DNA from 3 places in the Janthinobacterium sp. BJB446 genome. Region 3 is predicted to be linked to each of the others. Evidence: predicted binding sites of a transcription regulator. Region 3 holds the regulator's gene; each other region holds the start of a gene.
What was found. The regulator FNR, encoded in region 3, switches genes on or off when oxygen is low (the NO sensors DNR and NnrR bind a similar motif). The targets are predictions, from matches to a motif close to TTGATNNNNATCAA.
Positions count from the first base shown of each region.

Region 1: the regulator FNR is predicted to act here: its motif matches at 8,164-8,177, upstream of CSQ92_RS28335 (universal stress protein).
Region 2: the regulator FNR is predicted to act here: its motif matches at 7,271-7,284, upstream of CSQ92_RS06600 (XrtA system polysaccharide chain length determinant).

Region 1 covers NZ_PDZK01000012.1:1,087-10,879, reverse strand. Annotated here, with positions in the region: gene trpC (indole-3-glycerol phosphate synthase TrpC) at 1-791, opposite strand, end outside; gene trpD (anthranilate phosphoribosyltransferase) at 825-1,868, opposite strand; gene CSQ92_RS28365 (aminodeoxychorismate/anthranilate synthase component II) at 1,934-2,497, opposite strand; gene trpE (anthranilate synthase component I) at 2,499-3,995, opposite strand; gene CSQ92_RS28355 (phosphoglycolate phosphatase) at 4,265-4,969, opposite strand; gene rpe (ribulose-phosphate 3-epimerase) at 4,969-5,643, opposite strand; gene apaG (Co2+/Mg2+ efflux protein ApaG) at 5,809-6,183, shown strand; gene CSQ92_RS29160 (hypothetical protein) at 6,208-6,354, opposite strand; gene mltA (murein transglycosylase A) at 6,365-7,630, shown strand; gene CSQ92_RS28335 (universal stress protein) at 7,672-8,109, opposite strand; gene CSQ92_RS28330 (MFS transporter) at 8,247-9,440, opposite strand; gene CSQ92_RS28325 (enoyl-CoA hydratase) at 9,629-9,793, shown strand, end outside.
Region 2 covers NZ_PDZK01000001.1:1,501,664-1,511,456, forward strand. Annotated here, with positions in the region: gene CSQ92_RS06570 (TIGR03087 family PEP-CTERM/XrtA system glycosyltransferase) at 1-93, opposite strand, end outside; gene CSQ92_RS06575 (FemAB family XrtA/PEP-CTERM system-associated protein) at 109-1,200, opposite strand; gene CSQ92_RS06580 (XrtA system polysaccharide deacetylase) at 1,200-2,051, opposite strand; gene wecB (non-hydrolyzing UDP-N-acetylglucosamine 2-epimerase) at 2,048-3,208, opposite strand; gene CSQ92_RS06590 (TIGR03016 family PEP-CTERM system-associated outer membrane protein) at 3,221-4,765, opposite strand; gene CSQ92_RS06595 (XrtA-associated tyrosine autokinase) at 4,749-5,582, opposite strand; gene CSQ92_RS06600 (XrtA system polysaccharide chain length determinant) at 5,599-7,128, opposite strand; gene CSQ92_RS06605 (XrtA/PEP-CTERM system exopolysaccharide export protein) at 7,384-8,007, shown strand; gene CSQ92_RS06610 (N-acyl amino acid synthase FeeM domain-containing protein) at 8,208-8,954, shown strand; gene CSQ92_RS06615 (S1 family peptidase) at 8,959-9,723, opposite strand; gene CSQ92_RS06620 (hypothetical protein) at 9,720-9,793, opposite strand, start outside.
Region 3 covers NZ_PDZK01000004.1:366,466-376,258, reverse strand. Annotated here, with positions in the region: gene ccoG (cytochrome c oxidase accessory protein CcoG) at 1-1,230, shown strand, start outside; gene CSQ92_RS23750 (FixH family protein) at 1,333-1,857, shown strand; gene fnr (fumarate/nitrate reduction transcriptional regulator Fnr) at 1,861-2,619, opposite strand; gene CSQ92_RS23740 (response regulator) at 2,869-5,943, shown strand; gene CSQ92_RS23735 (TOBE domain-containing protein) at 6,015-6,782, opposite strand; gene CSQ92_RS23730 (sulfate/molybdate ABC transporter ATP-binding protein) at 6,823-7,524, opposite strand; gene modB (molybdate ABC transporter permease subunit) at 7,542-8,213, opposite strand; gene modA (molybdate ABC transporter substrate-binding protein) at 8,231-8,989, opposite strand; gene CSQ92_RS23715 (hypothetical protein) at 9,193-9,564, opposite strand; gene CSQ92_RS23710 (hypothetical protein) at 9,634-9,793, opposite strand, start outside.

The DNA of each region.
Region 1 (9,793 bases), on a different contig from region 3:
AGGCGTTCCAGCTCCACGCCGGGGTCTGGCGCACGCATGAACGCTTCGCCCACGAGGAAGCTGTGGATGTGCGCGTCGCGCATGCGTTGCACGTCGGCCGTGCTGTGGATGCCCGATTCCGTGATGATCAATCTGTCTTGCGGGATGCGCGGCAAGAGATTGATGGTCGTGTCGAGCGACGTTTCGAAGGTGCGCAGATTGCGGTTGTTGATGCCGATCAGTGCGCTCTTGAGTTTCAGGGCCGCCGTCAGCTCTTCGCCGTCGTGGCTTTCGATCAGCACGCCCATGCCCAGTTCGTGGGCGCACGCTTCCATCTCCGCCATCAGGCCATGGTCGAGCGCCGCGACGATCAGGAGGATGCAGTCGGCGCCCATGGCCCGCGCTTCATAGATCTGATACATGTCGACCATGAAATCCTTGCGCAGCACGGGGATGGCGCAGGCGGCGCGCGCCTGCTGCAGATACTCCACGGATCCCTGGAAGAACTGTTCGTCCGTCAGCACGGACAGGCAAGCCGCGCCATGGGATGCATAGCTGGCGGCGATATCAGACGGACGGAAGTCGGCGCGGATCACGCCTTTCGACGGCGACGCTTTTTTCACTTCGGCGATGATGCCGGGCTTGCCGGCGGCGATGTGCTGGCGCAGGCTCGCTTCAAAGCCGCGCAGGCCGGCGCGCAGTGCGCTGTCGCTTTCCACGTCGCCGCGCAGGCTGGCCAGGCTGCGGCGGGCTTTGGCCTTGGCCACTTCATCGGCCTTCACGGCCAGGATTTTATCGAGTATGTCGGACATGATGGTCGCTATTCTATAAAGGAGGACGGTGGCTTACGCTTGCGCCGGGGTGCCCAGCTGCTGCGTGACTTGCACGAATTGAGCGAGTTTCGCAAGCGCCGCGCCCGAGCTGACGGCGGCGCGCGCGCGCGCCAGGCCGTCTTCGATCGAGCTGGCCACGCCGGCCGCGTACAGCGCCGTGCCCGCGTTCAGGGCGACGATGTCGGCAGCGGCACCTGGCTCGCCGCGCAGCGCTTCCATCATCTTGGCCTTCGATTCGGCGGCATCGGCCACTTTCAGGTTGCGGCTGGCGATCATCGACATGCCGAAGTCTTCGGGATGGATTTCATATTCGCGGATTTCGCCGTTGACCAGTTCGCCGACGAGGGTAGAGGCACCGAGCGAGACTTCATCCATATTGTCGCGGCCATACACGACGATGGCGTGCTGCGCGCCCAGGCGCTGCAGCACGCGCACCTGGATGCCGACCAGGTCGGCATGGAACACGCCCATCAGGATGTTCGGCGCGCCGGCCGGATTCGTCAGCGGACCGAGGATATTGAAAATCGTGCGCACGCCCAGCTCCTTGCGCACGGGCGCCGCATGCTTCATGGCCGCATGGTGGTTCGGCGCGTACATGAAGCCGATGCCCGTCTGCGCGATCGACTGGGCGATCTGCTCGGGCTGCAGGTTGATGTTGACGCCCAGGGAGTCCAGCACGTCGGCGCTGCCGGACGAGGACGAGACGCTGCGCCCGCCATGCTTGGCGACGCGCGCGCCGGCCGCCGCCGCCACGAACATCGAGGCGGTGGAAATATTGAAAGTGTGCGCGCCGTCGCCGCCCGTGCCGACGATGTCGAGCAGGTTGGTGGTGTCGGCCATGGGCACCTTGGTGGAAAACTCGCGCATCACTTGCGCTGCGGCGGCGATTTCGCCGATGGTTTCCTTTTTCACGCGTAAACCCATGGTGAGGGCGGCTATCATGGTGGCCGACATTTCGCCGGACATTATCTGGCGGAACAGGTACAGCATTTCGTCGTGAAAGATTTCGCGGTGTTCGATGCAGCGCAGCAGGGCTTCTTGTGGGGTGATCGGCATGATGCTTCCTTCTTCAATGATGGCGCAGGACGACACTGATGGCACGCCGTGGCGTGCGCGGAAAATCAGCGCTCGAGAAAATTCTTCAGCAGGGCGTGGCCGTGCTCCGAGAGGATCGATTCGGGGTGGAACTGCACGCCCTCGATATCGTATTCCCGGTGGCGCACGCCCATGATTTCGCCGTCGTCCGTCCACGCCGTCACTTCCAGGCAGGAAGGCAGCGAGGCGCGTTCGATCGCCAAAGAGTGGTAGCGGATCACTGTGAAGGGGCTGGGCAAGCCTTTGAAAACGCCCACGCCCGTATGCGCGATGAGGGAAGTCTTGCCATGCATGACTTGCTTGGCGCGGATGACCTTGCCGCCAAACGCTTCGCCGATGGCCTGGTGGCCCAGGCACACGCCCAATATCGGCTTCTTGCCGGCGAAGTGCTTGAGCACTTCGACCGAAATGCCCGCCTGTGCCGGCGCTTTCGGGCCGGGCGAGATGCAGATGCGGTCCGGGTTCAGCGCCTCGATCTGTGCGATTGTGATTTCATCGTTGCGGTAGACCCGCACGTCTTCGCCCAACTCGCCGAAATACTGCACGATGTTGTAGGTGAAGGAGTCGTAGTTGTCGATCATCAGCAGCATCTTAAAACCCTCCATCCAGGCCATCTTGCACTTGTTCGGCGGCGCGCAGTACGGCGCGCGCCTTGTTCTCGGTTTCCTGCCATTCCATTTCGGGGATGGAGTCGGCCACGATGCCGGCCGCGGCCTGCACATACAGCATGCCGTCCTTGACCACGCCCGTGCGGATGGCGATCGCCACGTCCATTTCGCCGCCAAACGACAGATAGCCGCAGGCGCCGCCGTAGATGCCGCGCTTGGTGATTTCCAGTTCGTCGATTACCTCCATGGCGCGCACTTTCGGCGCGCCCGTGAGGGTGCCGGCAGGGAAGGTTGCGCGCAGCACGTCCAGGTTCGACAGGCCGTCTTTCAGCTTGCCTTCCACGTTCGAGACGATGTGTTGCACATGCGAGTATTTCTCGATGACCATGCGGTCCGTGACGTGCACGCTGCCCGTCTCGGCGATGCGGCCGATGTCGTTGCGCGCCAGGTCGATCAGCATCACGTGCTCGGCGATCTCCTTCGGATCGGCCAGCAGCTCGGCCGACAGTTCGGCGTCGCGCTCTGGCGTGGCGCCGCGTGGACGGGTGCCGGCAATCGGACGCAAGGTGACTTTCTTGCCGCCGTCCGCCGTCTTCTCGTTGCGCACCAGGATTTCCGGCGAGGCGCCGATGATCTGCATGTCGCCGAAATTATAGAAGTACATATACGGCGACGGATTGAGCGAACGCAAGGCGCGGTACAGTGTCAGCGGCGAATCGACATACGGCTTGCGGATGCGCTGGCCGATCTGTACCTGCATCAGGTCGCCCGCCATCACGTATTCATGCGCCTTGGCGACGGCCTTCAGGTAGTCTTCCTTGGAAAAATCGCGGATAGTTTCCGTGCGTACGGAAGCGCTGGTGACGGGTGCATCGACACCGCGGCGCAGCATCATGCGCAAGTCCTTCAGGCGCTGCTGTGCTTTCGAAAACGATTCGGGCTGCGTGGTGTCGGCGTAGACGATCAGGTAGAGCTTGCCGGACAGGTTGTCGATGACGGCCAGTTCTTCCGTCACCATCAGCTGGATGTCGGGCAGCTTCAAGTCATCTTTCGGCGCGCCGCCGGCCAGTTTTTTCTCGATGTGGCGCACGGTGTCGTAGCCGAAGTAGCCGGCCAGGCCGCCGCAGAAGCGCGGCATGCCGGGGCGCAGGGCCACCTTGAAGCGCGACTGGAACTGTTCGATGAAGTCGAGCGGATTGCCTTCGTGTTCTTCGATCACGCTGCCGTTCTTGACGATTTCGGTGCACTTGCCGTAGCTGCGCAATACGGTTGTGGCGGGCAAGCCGATGAAGGAATAGCGGCCGAAGCGTTCGCCGCCGACGACGGATTCGAGCAGGAAGGTGTTCTTGCCGCCTTGTTGGGACTGTGCCAGTTTCAGGTACAGGGTGAGCGGGGTTTCCAGGTCGGCGAACGCTTCCGCGATCAGGGGGATGCGGTTGTAGCCTTGCTGGGCCAGCGATTTGAATTCGAGTTCGGTCATGTTTCTCTCCATGCCGTCAGGGTATGAGTGTGCATAGTGCACAAACCCTGCGGTGGGTTATCAAAAAACTTGCCGGGACATGCAATATGCGCAAAATGCGCAAAGGACGCGTGTGCAGCCGGCAGCAATCGTAACGGCTCGGCCCTTAGGCCTGCCAGGATTGCCAGCGTCGCCAAAGCCAGGCCTCAATCGAGCCGGTTTGGGTGACATTGTGTTTTTTGATGAGAAACGTGTTCACGATATGGTGTTGGGTTTGGTCAGTATGCTGGTTAATTTTGCATGCTAATAAAACGGGCTGCTTCGAGCAGTGTCTTTACTATACCATCGGAATCGGTATCGTGTATAGAGTGTCCGTGATTGTAGCCATACGGTACCGTCAGTACGGGGCAAGCCGCAGCCCTGGCCGCTTGTGCGTCATTCGAGGAGTCGCCGATGGCCACCACTTTGGAGGGCGGCAAGTCGAAGTCCGCGCACACTTGCAGCAGCGGCATGGGGTGCGGTTTTTTCTGCGGCAGCGAATCGCCGCCGTAGACGATCTCGAAATACTGGTCCAGGTTTTTCAGTTTCAGCAGGGGCAGAGCGAAGGCGATCGGCTTGTTGGTGACGCAGGCCAGGCGCAAGCCCGCCGCCTTCATCGCCGCCAGTCCCTCTTCCACATCCGGGTACAGGGTGCTGAACTGGCCGTTGATGGCCAGGTAATGGCGCTGGTAACCGTCCATCGCCTGCTCGAAACGCTGTTCCACGCCGGCCGCATCGAAGTCGAGCGCCAGCACGGTGCGGATCAGGTTTTCCGAGCCTTTGCCCACCATCAGTTCGATGGTTTCGGCGCTGATGGGCGCCAGGTCCAGTTCGGCGCGCATGCCATTGATGGCGACATGAAAATCGGGCACGGTGTCGAGCATCGTGCCATCGAGGTCGATGATGGCGGCGCGCACGCCGGCCAGTACGTGGTCTTTCACCGTGCACGCTTGCATCAGGCGCCCGCTACTTTGGCCAGCTCGGCGCGCATGGCGTCGATGACGGCCTTGTAGTCCGGCTTGCCGAAGATGGCCGAGCCGGCGACGAAGGTGTCGGCGCCGGCGGCAGCGGCAGCGGCGATGTTGTCGATCTTGATGCCGCCATCGACTTCCAGCATGATGTCACGGCCCGACTCATCGATCATGCGGCGCGCTTCGGCAATCTTCTTCAGCGCTTGCGGAATGAAGGACTGGCCGCCGAAGCCCGGGTTGACGGACATGATCAGGATGATGTCGATCTTGTCCATCACGTGTTCCAGGTAGTGCAGCGGCGTGCCCGGGTTGAACACCAGGCCCGATTTGCAGCCATTGTCGCGGATCAGCTGCAGCGAACGGTCGACGTGATCCGACGCTTCCGGGTGAAAGGTGATGATGTTCGCGCCAGCCTTGGCGAAATCCGGGATAATGCGATCGACAGGCTTGACCATCAGATGCACATCGATGGGTACTTGCACGTGCGGGCGGATCGCTTCGCACACCAGCGGGCCGATGGTCAGGTTCGGCACGTAATGGTTATCCATCACGTCGAAGTGGATGATGTCGGCGCCGGCGGTAACGACGTTGCGCACTTCCTCGCCCAGGCGGGCAAAGTCGGCGGACAGGATGCTGGGAGCGATACGGAATGTTGTCATGGTGAAGTAGCCAAAGGATAGAAAATGCGATTTGCGCTATTTTACGCCTGACGCCGCTACCGTGCCTCATTGAAGTACGGTGAAATACAGAATACGCATCGCGCGATGGCCAATGCGGCGCGCGCGACACTCAATATGACTGGCAATGTCTGAATAGGAATGACGATGGCGACTTATGAATTTACGGTAACGGTCAAGACGCAATACCTGCCCGATCAATCGGCACCCGACCAGGGGCGGCACGTGTTCAGCTACACGATCCGCGTCGTCAACACGGGCACGGCTGGCGCGCAACTGATTTCGCGCCACTGGGTCATCACGGATGCGAACAACAAGGTGGAAGAGGTGCGGGGCCTGGGCGCCGTCGGCCACCAGCCGCTGCTGCAGCCGGGCGAGCAGTTCGAATACACGAGCGGCACCATGCTGGGCACGCCGCAAGGCTCGATGCACGGCGAATACTTTTGCGTGGCCGAAGACGGCCATCAGTTCGAAGCGCCGATTCCCGAGTTCGTGCTGTCGGTGCCGCGCACCCTGCATTAAGGAAACGCCGGGGGCGTGCGCCCCCTATTTCAGTTTTTCGGTGGCGTCCTGTTCTTCACTGAGCTGCTTGCGCGCCGGCGGTGCGGGCTTTTTGCCCGAATACATGGTCCACCAGACTATAAATGCCAGCAAGAAGAACGCCACCAGCGCCTCTATCATCAAGATCCACATACGCATCCCTATGTTATTTACACGCAGCCCATTTACCAGCCGTCTGTTTACACGCGGTAGTCTACTCGTTTCAATCGCCGGCGTCGCGCTGACTCTTTCCGCCTGCACCACGCCGTCCACGCCACCCGCTGCCTCCAGCGGCAAGGCGCCCGCCATCGCGCCGACCGTCGTCAGGCCGGTGCCGGCCAAGCCTGCCGACGCCAAGGATGCCACGGATGCGGCAGCCCCCACTTTCGTGCCCGCCAAGTTCGCCGCCTTGCCAGGCTGGGCCCGCGACGACATGCGCGCGGCCTGGCCCGCCTTCATGGCGTCGTGCGGCGTGTTGGTCAAGCGTCCGGACTGGAAAGAATCGTGCACGATTGCGCGCCAGGTGAATGCCGACAGCGACAAGGCCATCCGCCTGTTTTTCGAGACCTTCTTTGTGCCCAATCAAGTCATCACCGCCGATGGCGCCAATACTGGACTGGTGACCGGTTATTACGAGCCGTTGCTGCACGGCGCGCGCAAGCGCGGCGGTCCATACCAGACACCACTGTACAAGGTGCCTGACGACCTGGTTTCGGTGGACTTGGCCGGCGTGTATCCGGAATTGAAAAACATGCGCTTGCGGGGCAAGCTGGTCGGCAAGAAGGTGATACCGTACGCAACCCGCGCCGACATCGAGCGCGCCACCTCCGTCACGGGCAAGGAATTGCTGTGGGTGGATGACGAAGTCGAGGCCTTCTTCCTGCAAGTGCAGGGTTCCGGGCGCGTGCAGTTGACCGATACGCAGGAAACCGTGCGCGTGGCGTATGCGGATCAAAACGGCCATCCGTATAAATCGATCGGCCGCTACCTGGTCGACAAGGGCGAGCTGACCTTGAGCCAGGCATCCGCGCAAGGCATCAAGGCGTGGATCGCCGGCCATCCCACGCGCAAGGATGAATTGTTCAACGCTAATCCCAGCTATGTCTTCTTCAAGGAGGAGCGCCTGCCCGACCCGAAAGTGGGGCCGAAGGGCGCGCTGGGCGTGCCGCTGACGCCGCAGCGCTCGGTAGCCATCGATTCGCGTTTCTTGCCGCTGGGCGCGCCCGTGTTCTTGTCCACCACGCAAGCCAATAGCGAGATCCCCATGCAGCGCCTGGTGATGGCGCAGGATACGGGCGGCGCCATTCGCGGGCCGATCCGTGTCGATTATTTCTTTGGCTTTGGCGCGGAAGCGGCCGAGAATGCGGGCCGCATGAAGCAGAGCGGCGCCGTGTGGGTGTTGTTGCCGAAACAGGCGCCGGCGCGCTAGAGGAGGTGCGCGGCGCCGGCGGGTGATGGTCTGGCGTCAGCTTAGCGCAGAACCATCACTGGCAAGTGCGTGTGGGCCAGCACTTTTTGCGTTTCGCTGCCCACGAACAGCTTGTTCAAGCCCTTGCGGCCATGCGAGGCCATCAGGATGATGTCGCAATGATAGGTCTGCGCCGCATTGACGATTTCATCGTGCGGGCTCGGTGACACGGCCACCACGCCTTCGAAGGGTACACCGGCAGCGCTTGCCGCTGCGCCGATCTTGTCGATGGCGCGTTGCGACGCTTCCTGCATCTGCTGTTCATACAGGCTGGCGTCGAGTACGATGCCGCCGTCGGCCATCGGCGAAAACGGGAAAGGCTGCACCACGCTGATGGCGACCAGCTTGGCTTTGTTCAGTTGGGCGAAGGCGAGGGCGGTCTCGGCGGCCTTGTCGGACAACGGCGAGCCGTCGGTGGGAAATAAGATGGTGTTAAACATGGCGTGCTCCTCAAGTGATGTAAGACAGCTTATGGATTTACATCAATTAAAACCTTGATATAAATCAAACCTCACAGGCTTTGGCGTGAATAGTGTCGCCAAGGCAATCTTTTAGCAGTGTATGCCTGTTCATCGCATCAGGTGCGCACGCTACGCAGCGGCGTGCCCCACACCATGGCGGCTGTCAACAAGATGCTGCCGGCCGCGATGCAGGCCAGGCCATTGCGCACGCCAAAGTGTTCCGCGATCCAGCCGGCGGCCAGCGCGCCCAGCGGCGCCGTCGCCACCGTCAGGAAGCGCATGGTCGACGTCATGCGGCCCAGCATGGGATCGGGCGTGACTTTCTGGCGCAAACCCAGGTAGGGAATAAAGAACAGCATCACGCCGCAATCGAAAAAGAACATCAATATGGCATACGCGACGGCGCTGGCGGCCGCGCTGCCGAACAGCGCGGCGGGAATCGTTGGCGTCAGGGCAAAGCAGAGCGAGGTCGATGCCAGGCCGATCAGGATGGTGCGGCCGGCGCCGTAGCGCTTCGTCAATGGCTTGACGATGAAGGCGCTGAGCAGCACGCCGGCGCCGCCCAGCATCTGCGTCATGCCCAGCACGCCAGGACTCATGCCCAGGTCGCGCGTGGCGAACAACACCGTCAAGGCCATGCTGGCGTAAAACAGGAAGTGCCAGATGCCGGCGCCCCACGCCAGCGCGCGCAGCAGCGGTTCGCGCCAGACGAACAGCAAGCCGTCGGCGATGTCGCGCAAGGCGTGCTTGTCGGATGGGGCGGGGCGCGGGTCGCGCACGCTCATGGCACGCAAATTGAAGACGGAAATCAGATAGCCGCAAGCCGTGCACAGGATGGCGACGGGCGCTGACAAGACTTGCACCAGTACGCCGGCCAGGCCGGGCCCGATCAGGCGCGACGCCGATTCGGTGGCGGCAAATTTCGATTGCGCATCGATCAAGCCGTCGCGGCCCACCAGGAAAGTCAGAAACACCTGTTCGGCGCCGCCACCGACGACGAAGCCCGTGCCGATGATGAACCCCACTATATATAACCACGGCATGGACAGCACGCCGCACCAGTAAGCCACGGCCACGCTGGCCAGAGCCAGGCCGGACATGCTTTCGCTGAACAGCATGATCGGGTGCTTGCTGCGCCGGTCCAGCAGCACGCCGACGGGCAAGCCGAAGAGGGCGAACGGCAGCGCCTGCAAGGCAACCAGCACGCCCATCTGTTCTGGCGTCGCATGCAGTAACAGTACCGCACACAAGGGCAGGGCCAGCGAGGTGATCTGGGCGCCGAAGCAATTGAGGCCGTTGCTGAACCACAGGCGGCGGAAATTGACGCTGGCGGCGCTGCCGTCGCCGCGCAGGTAATGGGCGCAGTACTGGAAGAGGGAGGAGAAAATATCTTGCTCGATATGAAAATGATCAGGCTCACAATAATAGCAGCGCGCCTGCCGCGCCGCTGCCGTTAGCCGCTACAATCGTTGCACCGTGTTCATCCAGAGGAGACTATATGCAATACGAAGACTTGATCATCGATATCCAGGACAAAGTGGCGGTCATCCGCCTGAATCGCCCGAAGGCATTGAATGCCTTGAACGACAACATGATGAATGAGCTGGGCGCCGCCTTGCTGAAGTTCGATGCCGACGAGAATATCGGCTGCATCGTCCTCACG
Region 2 (9,793 bases), on a different contig from region 3:
GCTCAGGTATTGCAGCATGTGCCACGAACGTATCTTGTCGCCCTTATTGGGCGGATACGGCAGGCGGTGGGCGAGGAATAAGAGTTCACGCATGGCGGGTCCCGTCGCTTAGCCCAGTTGCCGCACGATGTGCGGCCCCAGCAGGTTGGCCAGCGGTAGCGGCAGGCGGCGCCAGGCGCGGATGAACAGCGCGTATTTCGGATTCAGGGGATTGACGTCCGGCAAGGACTTCGCGCGCACGAGCTTGTAGGCATACGACAGCGGCTGCGGCGTAAAACCCCAGTTCTTCTTGAAATCGTATGCTCCGGTGCCCAGCTTGCTGCGGCCGAAATCGAACAGGCGGTAGCCACGCGCGCTGGCGCGGCGCATCGCCTCCCAGTACATGAAGTCGTTGGCGCCCGTGCTGCGCGCCAGCACGCTGCCGCCGCCATAATAGGGCAACACTTCATCGCGGAAATAGAACAGCAGCACGCTGGCTTGCGCCTGCTGGCCGTGGTACACGGTGAGGACTTCGCAATCGCTGCCAAACACCGTGCGCAGCAGGGCAAAATGGCGGCGCGCGAAGACGGGCGTGCCCAGCCGGTGCACGCTGGCCGCGTAGACCGGGTAGAAATGGTTGAGGTCATAGTCGATGGCGCTGTGCAGCCCGCCCGTCATGGCCTTGCGCACGACGGCGCGCTGCTTGCGGGGAATGGCCAGCAGGTTCTGTTCCGCGTCGGCATGCAGGGGGCGGCGGAAGGTCGCGTACAAGGGTTTTTGCAGCCAGGAAGAGTCCGCATTTTCCGACGCGTTTTGCTCCACTTCGCGCCAGCGGTATTCCAGTTGCCCCACGCCGAGGCGCCGGGCCAGCGCCTGCGCGGCGCTGTCGAGGGCCCGGCGCACGGCCGCGCTGCCGCCGGCGATGCCGCCGTACACGCAAAACGGCAGCGAGACGAGCGAGGAGCCGAACAAACGGCTGCGCAGATGGGCCAGCGGCAGCACGGCGGCGATGCGCCCGTCCTTTTCCGCGTACAAAAAATAGCTGTCGTGGTTAAACCCTTGCTGCATGATGGTTTGCCAGCCGGCGCGGTGAAAGAAGGTCGCTTCCGGGCACGTGTCGACAAAGGCATCCCAGCGCCCATGTTCGTGCCCCTGCAGGGAGCGCACGGCGATGGCGGTGCTGGACTGTACCGGGTCGGGGGCAAGGCTGGCCTCGTGCATCATGTGCTTTCCAGAAAAATACGGTCCATGCGGTCCCAGGCGAAATCGCGCGTCAGGCGTTCCAGCCGCGCTTCCATGCGCCCCAGGTTCAGGTAGTGGCGAAAGCGCGTCCTGGCACTCAGGCCCGTCGGGCGCGGCTGGCCGGGATCGAGTTCCCAAGGATGAAAATAGAATATGCCAGCTTGCCCGTCGCGCGAATTGATGCGTCGCAAAAGCCAGCGCGACAGTGCATATGGCATCAATCGAAAGTAGCCGCCGCCGCCGGCCGGCAGGTTGCGCCCGCGCAGGCGCACGGTGCTGACGGGCAGTTCCAGCATGCCGTGCGGCCCGCGCGGGCGCCAGGCGAAGCGGGGAGCATCGGGCATGCCGTAATGGTCGTGGCGGATCGGGTAGATGCTGGAACTGTAGCGGTAGCCCGCTGCCTGCAGCACATCGAAAGCCCACAGGTTGGCCGCGCCGATGGAAAAGCTGGGCGCCCGGTAGCCATGCACGGCCAGCCCCGTCAATTGCTCGAGGATAGTCTTGCTGTGGCGCACATCCTCGGCAAACTGCGCGGCCGACTGGTCGCAGGCGCGCAGGTGCGCATAGCCGTGGCTGGCCACTTCATGCCCGGCGGCGGCCACGCGGCGCAGCATGGCCGGATAGCGCTCGGCGATCCAGCCCAGGGTAAAAAAGGTGGCGTGGATGCGCCGCGCGTCCAGCAACTGCAGGATGCGCTCGATATTCGCCTCGACCCGGCATTCCATGTGGGGCCAGTCGGCGCGCGCGATGTGCGGTGCAAAGGCGGATACCTGGAAATAGTCTTCCACGTCGATGGTCAGCGCATTGCGCAGCATCGCCGGCGGCGTCATGGCGGCCCCCGGCGCGCCGCCAGCCAGGGCGCGATAACGGCGGCGATGCGCTCGGCCGCGTGGCCATCCCACAGGGGCGGAATGCGGCCCCGCTTGCCGCCCGTGTCCAGGATGCCTTGCGCCAGCGCCAGGATGGCGGCCGGCTGCGTGCCTGCCAGGGTGTTCGTGCCATCGCTGACGGTGACGGGCCGCTCCGTGCTGTCGCGCAGGGTCAGGCAGGGCACGCCCAGGGCCGTGCTTTCTTCCTGGATGCCGCCCGAATCCGTCAGCACCAGGCGCGCCTCCTGCATCAGGCCCAGCATTTCCAGGTAGCCCAGCGGCGGCAGGCAGATGATGGCCTGCCGCGCCAGCAGTGGCTCCAGGCCCGCCAGACGCAAGCCGGCCAGGGTGCGCGGGTGGATGGGGAACAGCAGCGGCAGCCGGGTTGACAGTTGCCCCAGCGCCTGCAGCAACGCTTCCAGTTGCCGCGGCTCATCCACGTTCGACGGCCGGTGCAGGGTCAGCAGGCCATACGCGGGCGGGCAGGCGTGGCCGTGGGCGCGCAGGGTGGCGGCGGGCTTGACTGCGCGCGGCAATTGCTGCCGCAGGCTGTCGATCATGACGTTGCCCGCAAAATGGATGCGTTCGGGGGCGATGCCTTCGCGCAGCAGGTTGGCGCGCGCGCCTTCCTCGCTGGTCAGCAGCAGGCTTGATAACTGGTCCGTCAGCACGCGGTTGATTTCCTCGGGCATGCGCCGGTCGCCGCTGCGCAGGCCCGCCTCGACGTGGATCACGGGCGTGCCGCGCTTGGCCGCCACCAGCGCGCACGCCAGGGTGGAATTGACGTCGCCCACCACCAGCACGGCATGGGGCGCCAGCGACGGCTGCGCATCGAGCACGGCATCGAAGCGGCGCATGATCTCGGCCGTCTGCTGCGCGTGGTTGCCGGAGCCGACGTCGAGGCTGATGTCGGGCGGACGCAGGTCCAGGTCGATAAACAGCTGCCCATTCATGGCCGTGTCGTAGTGCTGGCCCGTATGCAGCAAGGTCACGCGCACGGCAGGCGCCTGGCGGGCCAGGGCCGCCAGGATGGGCGCCATCTTCATCAGGTTGGGGCGCGCGGCCACCACGCACAGCAGGTGCGCCGGCGCGGCGGACACAAGAGACGGGTCGGACATGCTGCGGCCTCCTTAGAAATGCATGGTGAGCGTGGCGCTGACGCCGTTTTCGCGGTAGTCGCCGCCGTGGTTGCTGGCGTGCCGCGTGTGCCGCACGTCGATGCTGGCCGTCATGTCCGGCTGCAGGATGCGCGTGTAGCCGGCCGTCAGGGTGATGTTGTTGTCGCGCCGGGGCACGCTCAGCGAGCGCACGCTGGCGTAGCCGGCATTGACATTCACGCTGGTGCGCGAGCTGGCTTGCCAGCTCCAGCCCACGTTGCCGCCGATCTGGCGCGTGCGGTCTTCGCTGCCGAACTCCACGCCGGGCAGCAAGCCGCTGTCGATGCCGCTGGCCGTTTGCGCCGTGCGGTCGACGGCCGTGACGCCAGCGATCATCGTGCTTTTCGCCGTGGCGCGCGCCATCGTCAGCTTCAGCTGTTTTTGCAGGAAATAGCGGTGGCTGAAGTAATTGATGGCGCCCCGTTCCGGCCCCAGGCTGTTGGCATAGCGCAGGAAGGCATCGATGCGCAAGCGCCGGTCGCGTGCGTTGGGAAAGATGCCGCGCCACAATTGATCGAGCAGCCGGCCTGCGTCGCGGTCGCCCAGGCGCGAAAATTGCGTGGGCATGGTGGTGATGTTTTCGCTGTAATTGAGTTGCCAGTTGGTATGGCGCTGCAGGAAAGTGGCGTCCAGGCTGTAGGTGTGGCCAAAGAAGCGCTTGCCCGTGCTGAAGGCCACGCTGGTGCGCGGCGACGGCGTCCACACGCCGCCCAGCGACCAGAAGCGGCCTGCCGGCGCCTTGCCGGTGTTTGACAGATAGCCTTCCTTTTCCATGCCGCCGCTGGCCGTGGCCGCCCATTTGCTGCTGAACGGATAGCGCAGGCCCACGCTGCTGCGCTGCATGCGCACGGGGGCCAGCTTGCTGTCCTGCGTGCGGCGCACGTCGTGGCTGGCGTTCCAGGTCCAGCCGTTGGCGCGCGGCTCGCCGCTGAGCAGTAACTCCATTTCATCGCTGTGCACGGACAGCAGTGCGCCGCCACTGTCGACCGTGTTGCGCGTGTAGCGCAGCTCGGCCGTCGCCAGGCCGCGGAAACGGTGGCGCAGGTAGGGGCTGATGCCGGTGGTGCGCACGGTGCTGGCATTGTCCGTGCCGGGCAGGTCGTCGATCAATTGCGGGCCGAACGGCGAGATGTTGCGCCGGCTCACGCTGGCGTTCGCATCGATGAAGAACCAGTCCTTGATCAGCTCGGCGTCCGCCGAGGCGGCCAGTTCGTGGTTGTCCGTATCGGCACGTTGTCCGGACAGGTATTTGTGCCAGCTGTAATCGAGGTGCACGCGCAGGCGGGGACCCGTGCCGATAAGGGCGATGGCGGGTGCGATCTCCGTGATGAAGTCCGATTGCGTCTGGCCGGGCGGTGCGCGCAAGACGTTGTCCGTATAGCTTTCGCGCAGGCGCAGCGACGGTTTCACCAGCCAGTCGACGGCGCCGGCCGGCAGGGGCAGCAGCAGGGATAGCAAGGGCAGCAGCAGCGGGGGCGGTAGCGGTAGCGAAACCCCGCGGCTAGTCGTAATGGCCATAGCCGTAGTAGTCGTTGCCGGGGAACGATTTGGTCTTGTTGTAGATCAAATGAATGTGTTCGCACGACTCGATCTGGCGCAGCGCCTCCTTGACGGCGTGCTGGGTCGTCGTTTCCGCCTCGACCACCATCACCACTTGTCCCATCTGCCCCACCAGCGCGTGCGCCTCGCTGGTGATCAGCAGGGGCGGCGAGTCGAAGACGACGATGCGGTCTCCATAGCGGCTGGCGATCTCGGCCAGCAACCGGCTCATGGCGCGGCTGGCCAGCAATTCCGTCGCGTGCTTGTTGCTGCGCCCGGCTGGCAGGATGCTCAGGTTGGCAACGTTGGTTTTCAGGATCACGTCGGCCATCGCCAGTTGCGGGTCGAGCAGCACGTCCATCAATCCCGGTTCCGGCGCCAGGCCCAGCACTTTCAGCACGGACGGGCGCGCCACGTCGGCATCGACCAGCAGCACCGTGATATCCATTTCCATGGCGATGCTCATGGCCAGGTTGATGGCGCAATACGTCTTGCCTTCGCCCGGCATGGCGCTGGTGACGACGATCAGGTTGCCGTGGCGGATGGCCTCGGCGCCGCTGGCGCGCGCCTGGCGCAGCAGCGGGCGCTTGATGATGCGGAAATCCTCGGCCACCGAGCTGCGCCCGCCATCGTGCGTGAGCATGCCTTGCTCGGCCAGCCGGGCCAGGTTCAGGGGACGGTACTGGGGCGACCGGGCCGTGTCCGCGCCTTCCCCGCCCTCGACGCCATACGGCACGCCGGCCTCGGCCACGCCCAGGATCGTGGGTTCCTGCTTGCCGCTGTCCTTGCTGCTCATCGTCGCTCCCCTGGATCTAGAATTTCAGCAGCGCGGCCGTCATGACCCCGCCGTACAGCACGAACAGGCTGCCCAGGCAGGCGCCAAAGCCATAGCGGGCGCGGCGGCGGCGCACCTGCTGCAGCGCCGTCCAGTTCATCGATACCGTGCCCAGCACGTTCAAGCCCGTGGCATCGCGCAGTTCGGCGGGACTGAGGAAGGTAGGGCGCACCTGGCTGATCAGGAGGGCCGTGGCGACGCCGGCCACCAGGGCCGCGCCCAGCGCCGCGCTGAACAGCAGCGGACGGTTCGGGCCGACGGGCGCATATTGCACCGTGGGCGGGTCGATGATCTTGAAGGCCATCATCTCGGTGGTGGAACTGAGTTCGCCCGACAGCTTGGCCGCTTCGCGCCGGCCGATCAGCTTTTCATAGTTTTCCTTGTTGATGATGTAGTCGCGGTTGAGCTGCGCCAGCTGCGACTCCACCTCGGGCACGGCATTGCTCTGCGCCAGCAAGCGCTCATTGCGCGCGCTGTATTCCTGCACGCGGGCCTTGATGGCGGCCACCTTGGCATCCGCGTCCGTCAACGCCACCTTCAGCTGCTGCAGCATGGGGCTGTAGTTCTTGCCCGGGTCGCCGGCCGCCGTTTTCAGCTTGCTTTCCTCGATCTTGCGTTCTTCCAGCTGGGCCACCAGGCGCTTCGAGGCGATGATGTCGGGATGCAATTCCGTAAATTGCATGCGCAGGCTGTCGAGGTTCTTGTTGATCGACGCGATGCGCTCGTCGAGTTCGGGATTCGTGATGGCCGAAGCGTTCGGCTCCAGGTCGAGCACGGGCTCGTCGCCCTCGATCTGGCTCTGGATGGCCTTGCGCGATTGTTCCGCCTCGACCAGTTCCAGCTTGGCATTGTTCAGGCTATCGGACGACATCAGCAGCTGGCTGCCATAATCGATGCCCTGGCGCGGCAGCAGCAGGTTGTTGCGGATCTTGAATTCCTTCACCAGGTTTTCCGCCGCGCTCAGCTTGTCCTCGTAATTCTTGATCTGCTCGTCGATGAATTGCACCGCCTTCTGCGTATCCCCTTTCTTTCCCTGGAAACTGCCTTCGACAAAGATGGTCAGCAGGCTTTGCACCACATCGCGCACCAGCTTCGGGTCGCGCCCGCTGTAGCTGATGGTGTAGATGTCATACGCGTTGGTGCCGGTGATCTTGATGCGGCTCATCAAGTCGTCGAGCTGGGCCTCGTGCTCGCGCACGGTCTTCGAATCCAGGTCGAGGTCGACCATGCGCATGACGCGCTCCACGTTCGGCCGGCTGAGCAGGGTGCGGCTCATGATGGCCACCTGCTGTTCCGTGTTCGGCACGCTGGTCATGCCGGCCATCAGCGGCTTGAGGATGGTTTGCGTATCGACAAACACGCGCGCCGACGTCTGGAAGTCGTCGGGCAGGGTGATCACCCTGATGAAGCCGGCGATGGCCACCAGCCACGCCACCAGCACCGCATGCCAGCGGTACTTCCAGATACCTTTCAGGCTGGAAAGCAGTTGCTGTATCAATTCTTCCATGTCGCTTCCTTCAGGTGACGGTGCTGCACGGTAGATGGGGTGGCGGCGCGGACAACGACGGCATCTTGCGAGAAATGCTTGCCTGTTGGGTAAGCAAAGTATAGGGCGGCTGTGAGGCAAGATTTCCCAAGATGATTGCTTCTTGATACGCCTCAAGGTTCTCTTGCCAAGTTTTAATAATCATAGGAAGTTCGCGGCCCAGGCTGGTTCTGCGGGGCCGGCCATGGATGCGTCATCGACTCGAAGAGGCTCCGCATGAATCCGTTTCGCCGTGCATTTGTCTGCAACACGCTGGTTCTGGCGGGCGCTGCCAGCCTGCTCGGTGCCTGCCGCACGCGCCATCCGCTGACACCGACCGACGACAGCGCGCCCATGCACGATTACCTGATCGGACCGGGCGACTCCGTCAACATCATCGTCTGGCGCAATCCGGAAGTGTCGCTGACGGTGGCCGTGCGGCCGGACGGCAAGATCACCACGCCGCTGGTCGAGGATTTGCCCGCCAGCGGCAAGACCTCGACCCAGCTCGCGCGCGACATCGAGCAAGCGTTGAGCAAGTTCATCCAGCAGCCCGTGGTGACGGTCATCGTCACCAATTTTTCGGGCCCGTATGGCGAGCAGATCCGCGTCATCGGCGAGGCGGCCAAGCCGCAGGCGCTGCCATACCGGCTGGGCATGTCGTTGATGGACGTGCTCATCGCCGTGGGTGGCATTACCGATTTTGCGGCCGGCAACAAGGCCAGCATCATCCGCATGCGCGAAGGCAACCAGCAGCAGTTGCGCGTGCGCCTCGATGATCTATTGAAAGAAGGCGATATTTCCGCCAACGTCATGATGCGGCCGGGCGACGTGCTGCTGATACCGGAAAGCTTCTTTTAATAGCAAGCTCGACAATATCAAAACAGCATTTTTGTTTGTCATTTTGTACTTGCGGGCAAATTTCAGCATGCAATTTTGCTATTGAATAGCACATTTCTTCTGTTTTTTTAGCTGGATGTGGGAACTTCTCCAGTTTTTATCTTGTCACAAGGCATTGGCTTCAGTCCGTCTCGACGGCGGCCGATGAACGTGAGGACAAGATGAGCTTTGAAGATGAACCCATTATTTCCTTCGACACGCCAGGTACCTTCAGTGACCTGGTGGTGGGCGAGGGGCAGATCGACCCTGCCATGGAGCATGAGCTCGACCTGCAGCGCTTTCATATCCGCATGGCCAATTCGCGCGGCCGGCGCGAGGCGGCCAGTTTGCTGATCCGCAAGATGTACGGCTGGCGCGGCTATGCCGTCGATCCCGGCATCGCGCATGCCCTGAATAAAATCACGCTGTTTGCGGAAACGGCCGGCAGCACCGTCGGCACCATGACCCTGTGCCTCGACAATGACGAGACAGGCCTGCCCGCCGATGAAAACTTCCGCGACAAGCTCGACGTGCTGCGCGAAGAGGGCCGGCGCCTGTGCGAACCGTCGCGCCTGGCCATCGACAAGGGCGTGAGCAAGCGCGTGTTTGCGGCGTTGATTCATATTTCTTATATCTATGCCCATAATATTCACGGCTTTACGGATTACGTGATCGAAGTCAACCCGCGCCATGTGGTGTTCTACAAGCGCATGCTCGGTTTCAAGGACTTCGGCGGCGAGCGCGAGTGCACGCGCGTGGGGGCGCCGGCCGTGCTGCTACGGCTGGACCTCGATTACATGGGGGCCCAGATCCGCAAATACGGTGGCCTGATGGAACAGCATGGGGGTGAACGGTCGTTTTACCCCTTTTTTTTTCCGACATGGGATGAGCCTGGCATCACCGACCGGCTGAGGCAGGGGCGCAACTGATACCTCATTTGTTTTTCAGCAAGATCGCCTGCATGTAGCTGCCTGGAATCGCGTAAGTGATGCCGCTGGGCGCGCTGATGGCTGCCTCTTTGAGGCCCTTGACGTACACCATGTTGACGATGCCGTAGACGAGACCGGTCTCGGGATCGAACAGGGGGCTGCCGCTGCTGCCCGGATACGCCGTCGCGTCCAGCTGGAACACGGTGTACGGCGCCTTTTGCAGTTGCGCCAGGCGCCGCACGTCGAGGCGCTGCGCGTTTTCGCTGGGCATGACCACCGGCGTCAGCGATGACACGGTGGCGCGGTGCGTCACGTGGTGCAAACCGAGCAAGGTGCCTAGCGGAAACCCCGTAAACGCCATGGCCTGGCCTTCGCGCACCGTGGCCGCGTCGCCCAGCGCGAGGGCGGGCAGGGGCGCGCCCGCCAGGCGCAGCAAGGCCAGGTCGTGTTCCGTGTCCAGCGCCTGGACCTTGGCGGGACGGAATTGCGCCACCTCGCCCTGGCCCGTGAGTATGCCGATGATTTCGTTCGGATTGGCGTCAAGCAGTTTCTGGATCACATGGGCGCAAGTGAGCACGCTCAAGCCGTCGCCCGTCACGAAACCCGTGCCGATCAAATTCATGGGCGGCGTGCGCGTCTTTTGCAGGCTGCCCACGCCAACGATGGACGGTTTCACGCGCGCGATGGTTTGCGCCAGCGCCGCATCGGCGCGGCACGGCACGCTGGCCAGGGCCAGGCAAAACAATAGGACGGAAGACAGGAATTTCATGGCGGCGCGCTTTCAACGGTCGGAGGTGGCGGGGGCTGCAGCAGCGCACACAGCAGCATCAGATAGCACA
Region 3 (9,793 bases):
GCCCTGCTGTTCGATTTGACCACGCGCAAGTTCTACATTTTCGGCGTCGTGCTGTGGCCCCAGGATTTCATCTATCTGGCGGCCCTGCTGATCATCTGTGCGTATTTGTTGTTCCTCGTCACGGCCATTGCCGGGCGGGTGTGGTGCGGGTTCTCCTGCCCGCAAACGGTATACACGGAAATTTTCCTGTGGGTCGAACGCCGCATCGAGGGCACGCGCAGCGCGCGCATGGCTCTCGACAAGCAGGGCCCCTCCGTGCGCAAGGCGTTCAAGAAGACGGCCAAGCACCTGGTATGGGGCGCCATCGCCCTGTGGACGGGTTTTACCTTTGTCGGCTACTTCACGCCGATCAAGGAACTGGCGCAGTCGGTGACCACCCTCAATTTCGGTCCCTGGGAATGGTTCTGGGTCTTGTTCTACAGCCTGGCAACCTACGGCAACGCGGGCTGGCTGCGCGAGCAAGTGTGCAAATACATGTGCCCCTACGCGCGCTTCCAGAGCGCCATGTTCGACCAGGACACGCTGATCATCACCTACGATGCCAAGCGCGGCGAACCGCGTGGCGCCATGAGCAAGAAGGCCGGCAACAACGACAAGCTGGGCGATTGCATCGACTGTACCCTGTGCGTGCAGGTGTGTCCGACCGGCATCGATATCCGCAACGGCCTGCAGTATGAATGCATCGGCTGCGCCGCCTGCGTCGATGCCTGCAACAGCGTGATGGACAAGGTCGAGCGGCCGCGCGGCCTGATACGCTACAGCACCGACCATGCGATGGAAAACAACTTCAATTCGAAGCAGATACGCCAGCGCGCCATGCGCCCGCGCGTCTTGATCTACACTTCCATCCTGGCCCTGATCATCATCGCCGTGTGTACCTCGCTGGCCCTGCGCACGCCCCTGAAAATGGACGTGATCCGCGACCGCGGTTCGATGGGACGCGAAGTGGAGGACGGCATGATCGAAAACGTCTACCGCCTGCAGATCATGAATACGTCCGAGCAAAGCCAGCATTTTAAAATCAGCGCTTCCGGCTTGCCGGGCCTGACCTTGCTGACGCGCGAAGAAGTGACCTTGCAGCCAACGGAAACGCTGGGCTGGCCGATCCGCCTGCGCGTGCCGCACGGCGTCGGCGAGAAGGGCTCGAACAAGATTGCGATCGAATTGCAATCGCTGGACGATCCATCGCTGCATGTGCGTGAAAGCGCGGTATTCATCGTGCCACGTTAACAAGGAAAGGCGGACGGGGACCGGGTGCCCTCGCCGCCGCCACGAAGTTGCAGGAAGGCCGGTCCCCATGCGGGGACTGGCTGATTAAACAGGAGAAATATCATGTCCGACAGTCTGAAACTGCAAGCACCCGTTGCACCGTGGTACAAGCATCGCTGGCCATGGCTGCTGATGATCGGTCCCGGCCTGTCCGTGGTCGTCGGCAGCTTCATGGGCTATATCGCATTTACGCAGCCCGATGCGCTGGTGGTGGGCGATTATTACAAGCAGGGCAAGGCGATCAACCAGGATTTGAAGCGCGACACGATCGCCAGCGACCTGGCCATGGATACGCGCCTGTCATATGACGTGGCTGCAGCGCGCCTCAGTGGTTCCGTGCACAGCTTCGGCAAGGCTTATCAGGCGCCTTTGCTGCTGCACCTGGCGCATGCGACCCTGCCGGAAAAGGATATCAAGCTGCTGGTGCAGCCCGATGCGGCCGGCAATTTTTCCGTGGCACTGCCGATGCTCGAGCGCAGCCGCTGGCAAGTGCTGGTGGAAAACGACAAACGCGAGTGGCGCCTGTCCGGCATCTGGACCTGGCCCCTGCAACGCAGCATCGCGCTGCACGCGGATGAAGAACTGTAAGTCTTATTTGCAGACGTCCGTACCGGCCGTAATCGCTTTCAACTTGGCCGGCTGCAGGATTTCGATCTCGCGGTTCGAGACGCGCAGCCAGCCTTCTTTCTTGAATTTCGACAATAAGCGGCTGACGCTTTCGATGGTCAGGCCCAGGTAGTTGCCGATTTCCTCGCGCGACATGCGCAGCTGGAAATTGCTGCCCGAATAGCCGCGTGCTTCATAGCGCGACGCCAGGTTGACGATGAAGGCGGCAAAACGCTGGGTCGCCTGCATATTGCCCAGCAATAGCATGACGCTTTGCTCGCGCGTGATTTCCTGGCTCATCATGCGGTGGAAATGACGCAGCAGGGTCGGCATATTGCCCAGCAATTGTTCCAGGCTGGAAAACGGAATTTCACACACTTCGCTGTCTTCCAGCGCCACGGCATTACAGTGGTGGCGGTCGGCGCTGATGGCATCCATGCCCAGCAGTTCACCCGCCATCTGGAAACCCGTCACCTGCTCTTCGCCACCCGGATTGATCTGGTAGGTCTTGAAGTGCCCCAGGCGGATCGCGTACAGGTTCTGGAACGAGTCGCCGATGCGGAACAGCGAGGCCCCGCGCACGATCTTGCGGCGGCGGCCGATGATCTGGTCCAGCCTATCCATGTCGCCCACATCAAGGCCCATCGGCAGGCACAATTGATGCATGCTGCAGGTCGAGCATCGTGCACGCAACGCCTCCACGTTCACGGTGGGCAAGGTGGGAGTGAGTAGCGCTTCAGTCATGTCGGTACCTTTTAGAAAATGCAACAACAAGTTTACTGCATACAGCTGCATACAGGGTTGCCGTATGCCAATTTCACCGTAAATTCGGCGAATAAACGACGTCCAGCCTTTAATTATATGGCAACATCGTCAAAAGCCCATACGGGGCGGGCAATTTGCGCGGCGGCGCTTGCCAAGCTGGGGTATTGATAGGAAAATTCCTGACAGCATTATCTGCCGCCTGTGCCGCCCGGCACTGAAAAGGAAATCATGAAGCCTCTCGGCATTAAAGCAAAAGTCGCGCTGGCCACCAGCCTGACCTCGATCGCCATGATCGCGCTGGTCACCATGATCCAGGTGCAGCACATGCGCGACGACTTCACCCGAGTACTGCTGAGCCAGCAGTCATCCCTGATCAGCCGCACCGCTGCCGAGCTCGACGACAAGCTGGGCATGCTGCTGCAGATTGTCACCCTGACGGCCAGGCAGCAGCCGCCGGAACTGATCGCCCAGCCCGCCAAACTGCGCGAATACTATGCGCGCCGCTCGATGCTGGTGCTGTTCGACGACGTGCTGGTGCTCGACGCGCATGGCGCCATCGTGGCCGACATGCCGGAAGTGACGGGGCGCGCCGGCATCAACGTCGCCGAGCGCGAGTACTTCCAGACCGTCCTGCGCACGCGCCAGCCCATGATTACCGAGCCGATGCTGGGCAAGTCGAGCGGCATGCCCATCGTGCAGATGGTGGCGCCCGTGCTGGCCGCCGATGGCCAGGTGGCCGGCGTGGTGATCGGCGTGCTGCGCCTGTACAAGGACAATCTGCTGGGCCGCCTGCGCTCGGAAAAGATCGGCAAGAGCGGCTATTACTTCATCCTCACGCGCGGCGCCGTGCCGCGCTATGTGCTGCACCCCGATACCAGCCGTTTGCTGCAGCCGCGCAAGCCGAACGCCAACCTGACGACCACCCAGCTGCTGAAGGAGGATGGCGAAGGCAGCATGGTCAGCACCAACAGCCGCGGCATCACGGCCGTCAACAGCTTCAAGCGCCTGAAATCCGTGAACTGGCTGCTGGCCGCCTCGCTGCCCGTCGAGGATGCCTTCGAACCGTTCGACGGCGTACTGTACCGGCTGGTGCTGTGGAGCATCCTCGCTTCGCTGCTGGCCGCCTTTGTTCTGGGCTTGGTTACCGTGCGCCTGCTGTCGCCGCTGGTGCGCCTGCGCGACACCCTGCTGGCCCTGCGCACCAGCGGCAGCCGTTTCACCCCCGTGCCGGTACAGCAGCGCGACGAGATCGGCGAACTGACGGAAGCGTTCAATGGCCTGATGAGCGAACGCGACCGCCTGCAGCAGGAACTCGAAGCGCGCGCGGCGGAGCTGGAGCAGGAACGCGACCGGGCCGAGGCGGCCAACCGCGCGAAGAGCGATTTCGTGGCCAACATGAGCCATGAAATCCGCACGCCCCTCAATGCCGTGCTGGGCATGGTGTATTTGCTGGGCAATACCAGGCTCGACACGGAACAGCGCAAGTACCTGACCATGGTCAGAGTGGCGGGCCAGTCGCTGCTGGGCATCCTCAACGATGTGCTCGACTATTCGAAGATCGAGGCGCGCCGCATGGAATTGTCGCCCGTCGAATTCGACCTCGATGAAGTCATGAATACCCTGGCCACGACGATGACCATGAATGCGGGCGAAAAGGAGCTGGAACTGGCCATCGCCGTCGAGCCCGACGTGCCGCGGCGCCTCGTGGGCGACGCCCAGCGCCTGCAGCAAATTCTCGTCAACCTGGCCGGCAACGCCATCAAGTTTACCGAGAGCGGCGAAGTGGTGGTGGCCGTCAGCCTGGCCGAAAGCGAAAACGGGCGCGCCTGGCTGCGCTTCGAAGTGCGCGACACGGGCATCGGCATGACGGAACTGCAGCAACAGCAGCTGTTTGCCGCGTTTTCGCAGGGCGACCAGAGCATCACGCGGCGCTTCGGCGGCACGGGCCTGGGCCTGGCCATCAGCAAGCAGCTGATCCACATGATGGGCGGCGACATCGCCGTCGCCAGCAGCGAAGGCAAGGGCAGCCGCTTCTGGTTCAGCGTGCCCTTCGAGATGCTGGCGCAGCCGGCCGAAACGCGGCGCACGCCGGCCCTGGGCCAGCTGCGCCTGCTGGTGGCCGACGACAACCGCACCACGCGCGAACTGATCGTCAAGCTGATCGAGGCGTGGGGCTGGCTGGCCGACGAAGTGGACTCCGGCTTTGCCGCCATCGAACTGTACCGCGAACGCCTGGCGCAGCAGCAGCCGTATGATGTGGTGCTGGCCGACTGGCACATGCCCGTGATGGACGGACTGGCCACGGCCAAGGCCATCCGCCAGGCGGCCAGCGGCCAGCGCCAGCCCATCGTGGTGATGGTCAACGCCTTCGCCCGCAACCACCTGGAGGAAATCTCCAGTGCGGCCGAGGCCGATGTCGTGCTGATGAAGCCGATCACGGGCTCCAGCCTGTTCGATGCCCTGCACCAGGCGCTGATCGCCAAGAATGACGGCGGCGAGCAGCGCATCCTGCACCAGCCGCTGGGCACGGAACTGGCCGGCGTGCATTTCCTGCTGGTGGAAGACAATCATTTGAACCAGGCCGTGGCGCGCGGCATCCTCGAACACATGGGCGCCACCCTGGACGTGGTGGGCGACGGCTTGCAAGCCGTGGAACGGCTGCGCACGGAAGCGCTGCGCTACGACATCGTGCTGATGGACATGCAGATGCCCGTCATGGACGGTTTCAGCGCCACCCACATCATCCGCACGGAACTGCGCCTGAACCTGCCCGTGATCGCCATGACGGCCGGCGTGCTGGCGTCCGAGCGCGAGCGCTGCATGACGGCCGGCATCAGCGACTTCATCGCCAAGCCCGTGGTGGTGGAAGAGATGATGGAAGTCATCCTGCGCCACCTGCCCAAGCGCCCGCAAGTGCAGGCGGCCGAGCCGGTACGCGTCGCCGATGAAGAAGTGTTTTCCATGGCGCCTCTGATGCGCGTGATGGGACGCGACGCGAAGGGGCGCGGCGTGCTGCGGCGCATGGTGGAAGACGCGCTGAACAAGGGCATGACGCCCGTGCGCGACGCCGAAACAGCGTTGCAATCGGGCCGCCACAGCGACGTGGCGCGCATCCTGCACGGCGTGCGCGGCTCCGTGGGCACCCTGGGCACGAAACGCCTGATCCGCGCCGCGTTCGCCACCGAGGAAGCCATCGACGCGGGCCGCCTGGACGATGTGCCGGCGCTGCTGGCGCACACGGCGCAGGAACTGGAGCAGGCGCTGGCGGCGGCGACGGATTGGTTGTCCAGGCTGAAGGATTAAGCTCGTTTGAACCCAAGAGATAAAGGCCGGGGTCGTACCCTCAGGGTAGGACCCCAGTCCTTGCTTTGGGTTTAGGCGGGCACGCCCAGAATCACGCTGGATGCCTTGAAGATCGCCGTCACGCTGCTGCCGATGGCGATGCCCAGGTCGGTGCTGCTCTGGTTGGTGATGATGGCCGCAATCGTGCCGCCGCGCGGCAAGTCCAGCACCACTTCCGTGTTGACGGCACCCGTCTGCACCCGCGTGACGGTGCCGGCCAGCTGGTTGCGCGCGGAAAAGCGCGCGCCTTCGCTGTCCGCCACAAGGATGATGGACGAGGCCTTGATCAGCGCAAACGCTTCCGCGCCCGGCACCAGGCCCAGGCTTGCGCTGCTGCCTTGCGTGACGATGGCGACGATCTGCTGGCCGCCGGGCAATTCCAGGGTGACTTCGTCGTTGACGGCGCCCTGTTTCAGTTCGGCCACCTTGCCCAGGAATTGATTGCGTGCCGTGGTTTTCATGGCCATTCTCCGTATGAGTAAAAGATCGTCGGCGATACCTTCCGCCTGGCTGCCCAGCTGGCGCAGGTAGCGGGCATGCTCACGCTCGATGATGCGGAAATTGTCGACCAGCTGGCGCCCCCGCTGCGTCAGCCGCGTGCCGCCGCCGCCCTTGCCGCCCGTCAGGCGCTCGACCAGCGGCTCGCCGGCCAGGTTGTTCATCGCGTCGATGGCGTCCCAGGCCGCCTTGTAGCTCATCTTCACAAGCTTGGCCGCCTGCGTGATGGAGCCACATTCGGCGATAGCGCCCAGCAATTCCACCCGGCCGGCACCGCCCAGGTTTTCTCCGCCCACCGTCATCCATACCGAGCCTTGCAAGCCGATTTCCGCTGCCGCTGATTTATCCAATGCGTTCACCCAATGCCATGTGTTCTTCCCTGTTATCGATCTGTCCGTCGCGCAAGTACAGCACATGCTCGCCCAGGATGCGCGCATCTTCCGGATCGTGTGTGATCAGGATCATGGGCACGTCCAGGCGCTGCTGCCATTGGCTCAGTTCCAAACGCATTTTGACACGCAGGGCCGGATCGAGGGCGGCAAACGGCTCGTCGAGCAGCAGCGCGGCCGGCTCTGCCACAAGCGCCCTCGCCAGCGCCACCCGTTGGCGCTGGCCTCCGGACAACTCGTCGGGAAACTGGTGCGCCAGTTCCTGCAAGTGGAAGGCGTCAAGCCAATGCTCGACCTTCTGCAATTTTTCGCGCGCGCGCGGATTGAACCAGCCCCGCGCCAGGCCAAATCCCACGTTCTGGCGCACCGTCAGGTGCGGGAACAGCGCGTAATCCTGGAACAGGTAGGCGACATTGCGCTGCTGCGGCGGCAGGTTGATGCCGGCGGCGGCATCGAACAGGGTGCGCCCGTTCAGGCGGATATGGCCCGCGTCAGGCGTGAAGAGTCCGGCAATGGCTTTCAGGGTCATGCTCTTGCCGGCGCCGGACGGGCCATACATGGCGATGCGCTGGCTATCGGACGTGCATTGCACTTGCATGTCGAAGCGGCGTTTGCCGGAGCGCAAGGTGGCGCGAATGTCGAGGTCGAGTTGCATAGGCGTCATCATAGCCGTCATTTGTGCGCGATGCGCCCGGGCGCCAGGCGGCCAGCCGACAACAGCACCACGATGCAGACAAAGGAGATAATCAGGACCAGCGTATTGGCCACGTCATCCTGGCCCGCCTGCACGGCTTCATACACGGCCACCGACAGGGTTTGCGTCTTGCCGGGGATGCTGCCGGCCACCATCAGGGTGGCGCCGAATTCGCCCAGCGCGCGCACGAAGCCCAGCAGCACGCCGGCCAGGATGCCGCGCCAGGCCAGCGGCAAGGTCACGCGGAAAAAGATCGCCAGTTCCGAAATGCCCAGCACGCGGGCCGCCTGCTCCAGTTGGCCATCGACGGCTTCGAAGGCGGCGCGCGCCGGCTTGAAGACGAGGGGAAAGGCGACCACGGTGGAAGCGATCACGGCGCCCTGCCAGGTAAAAATCAGGTTGATGCCGAAGCTGTCCTGCAGCCAGACGCCCAGGGTGCCGCGCCGGCCCAGCAGCACCAGCAGGTAATAGCCGAGTACGGTGGGCGGCATCACCATCGGCAGGGTCAACAGGGCGTCGAGCAGCTCGCGCCCGGGAAAACGCGTGCGCGCCAGCAGATAGCCCGTGCCGATGCCGAGCAACAAATTGAGCGCCGTGGCCCACGCCGCCACCTTGAGCGACAGGGCCAGCGCGGTCCAGGCGATATCCATGCAGGCGCCTACCTGTATTATGGTTTCTTGAAACCGTACTTGGCCAGGATGGCTTGCGCCGGCGCCGTCTGCAGGTAGCTGACGAAGCGCTTCGCTTCGGCCGCATTGCTGCTGCCCTTGATGGTGGCGATCGGATACAGCACGGGCGCGTCCAATGGCACGTCCAGCACCACGTTGACCTTGTCTTTCATGATGGCCGCGTCGGTGGCGTAGACAAAGCCCGCATCGACTTCGCCGCGCGCCACATAGTCGAGCGACTGGCGCACGTTCTGCGTGCCAATGGCCTTGGTCTGCACGGCATCCCACAAATTCGCCTTTTTCAGCGCGCCTTCGGAATAGCGGCCGACGGGCACGCTGGCCGGATTGGCGATGGCCACGCGGGTCACGCCCTTGTGCGTGAGGTCGCTCAAGCTCTTGATGCCCAGCTTGCTGTCGTGCGGCACGATCAGCACCAGGCTGTTGCCGACGAAGTCCATGCGGTCGGCCGGCAAGACGAGGCCCTGCTTTTGCGCCGCATCCATGGTTTCCTGGTCGGCCGAGGCAAACACGTCGACGGGCGCGCCCTTGACGATCTGTTGCAGCAGCACGCCCGAGGCGGCAAAGTTCAAGGACACCTTGCTGCCCGGATACTGCGCCTCATAGCTTTGCGCCGCATCCTTGAACGCATTCGTCAGGCTGGCCGCGGCCGACACGACCACTTCGCCGGCAAAGGCGGAGCTGGCGGCAGTAGCGAGAAGAGCGGTGCCAAGCAGGCGGGCGAGGGAGGTCAGGCGCATGGTCGTATCCTTGTAAAGTGAACGGTGAACAAGGACCGTAATATACACTTATATATAGCGTTCTGCCATCGCGTGGGTCAAGCAATGGCAAATCGGCAAAAGAGGAAAATGCAGCCGGCGCCGGGAGAGGACAGGCCGGCTGCGGTACGCCGATGAAGCGTGACGACACCCAGCCGATCAATTTCACCGCTCAGATGAAGCGATCAATTCCTGCCCAGCCTCTCAAGCAAGACCTGTTTTTGCGCGGGCGATGCGGAACTGGTCTTGATGCCTTGTATTTGCGCCGCCTGCCTGTCTTCCGGCATCGCCGCAAACCGTTGCGCATATTCCTCCACCAATGCGGCATTCCCGCGCAGGGCTCCCGCATACAGCCAGTAATTCGCTGTGGATACTTCGCCTTTTTTCAAATATCCCTGGCGCAGTTCGGCAATGGCCTTGCCATCCCCATCGATCGCCCGCTGCTCCAGCGGCGTCACGGCAGGTTCCTCACCGCTCGTACGCCGCTCCTGCATGACCCAATACGCAAAAAGAACCAGCAAAACGGCTCCTATGCCCAGTTTTATTTCCAGCTTCATGGCCTCAGCCTCCTGCATTGCAAGTACCTAAACATCACGCCATGCCTGTCTGCGAACCCGTGCATGCCGCTAGCGGATGCGCAAGCTGACGACTTCCGAGACGACGCGGCCAAAGGGACAGCGTCCCTCTGGCGATATGCCATAAATGGCCCGTATGCGATACGTGCCGGCCTTGGATACAGCGTAGCGCCGCTCGAAATCGTGGAACTTTCTTCCCCACTGGTAGCCT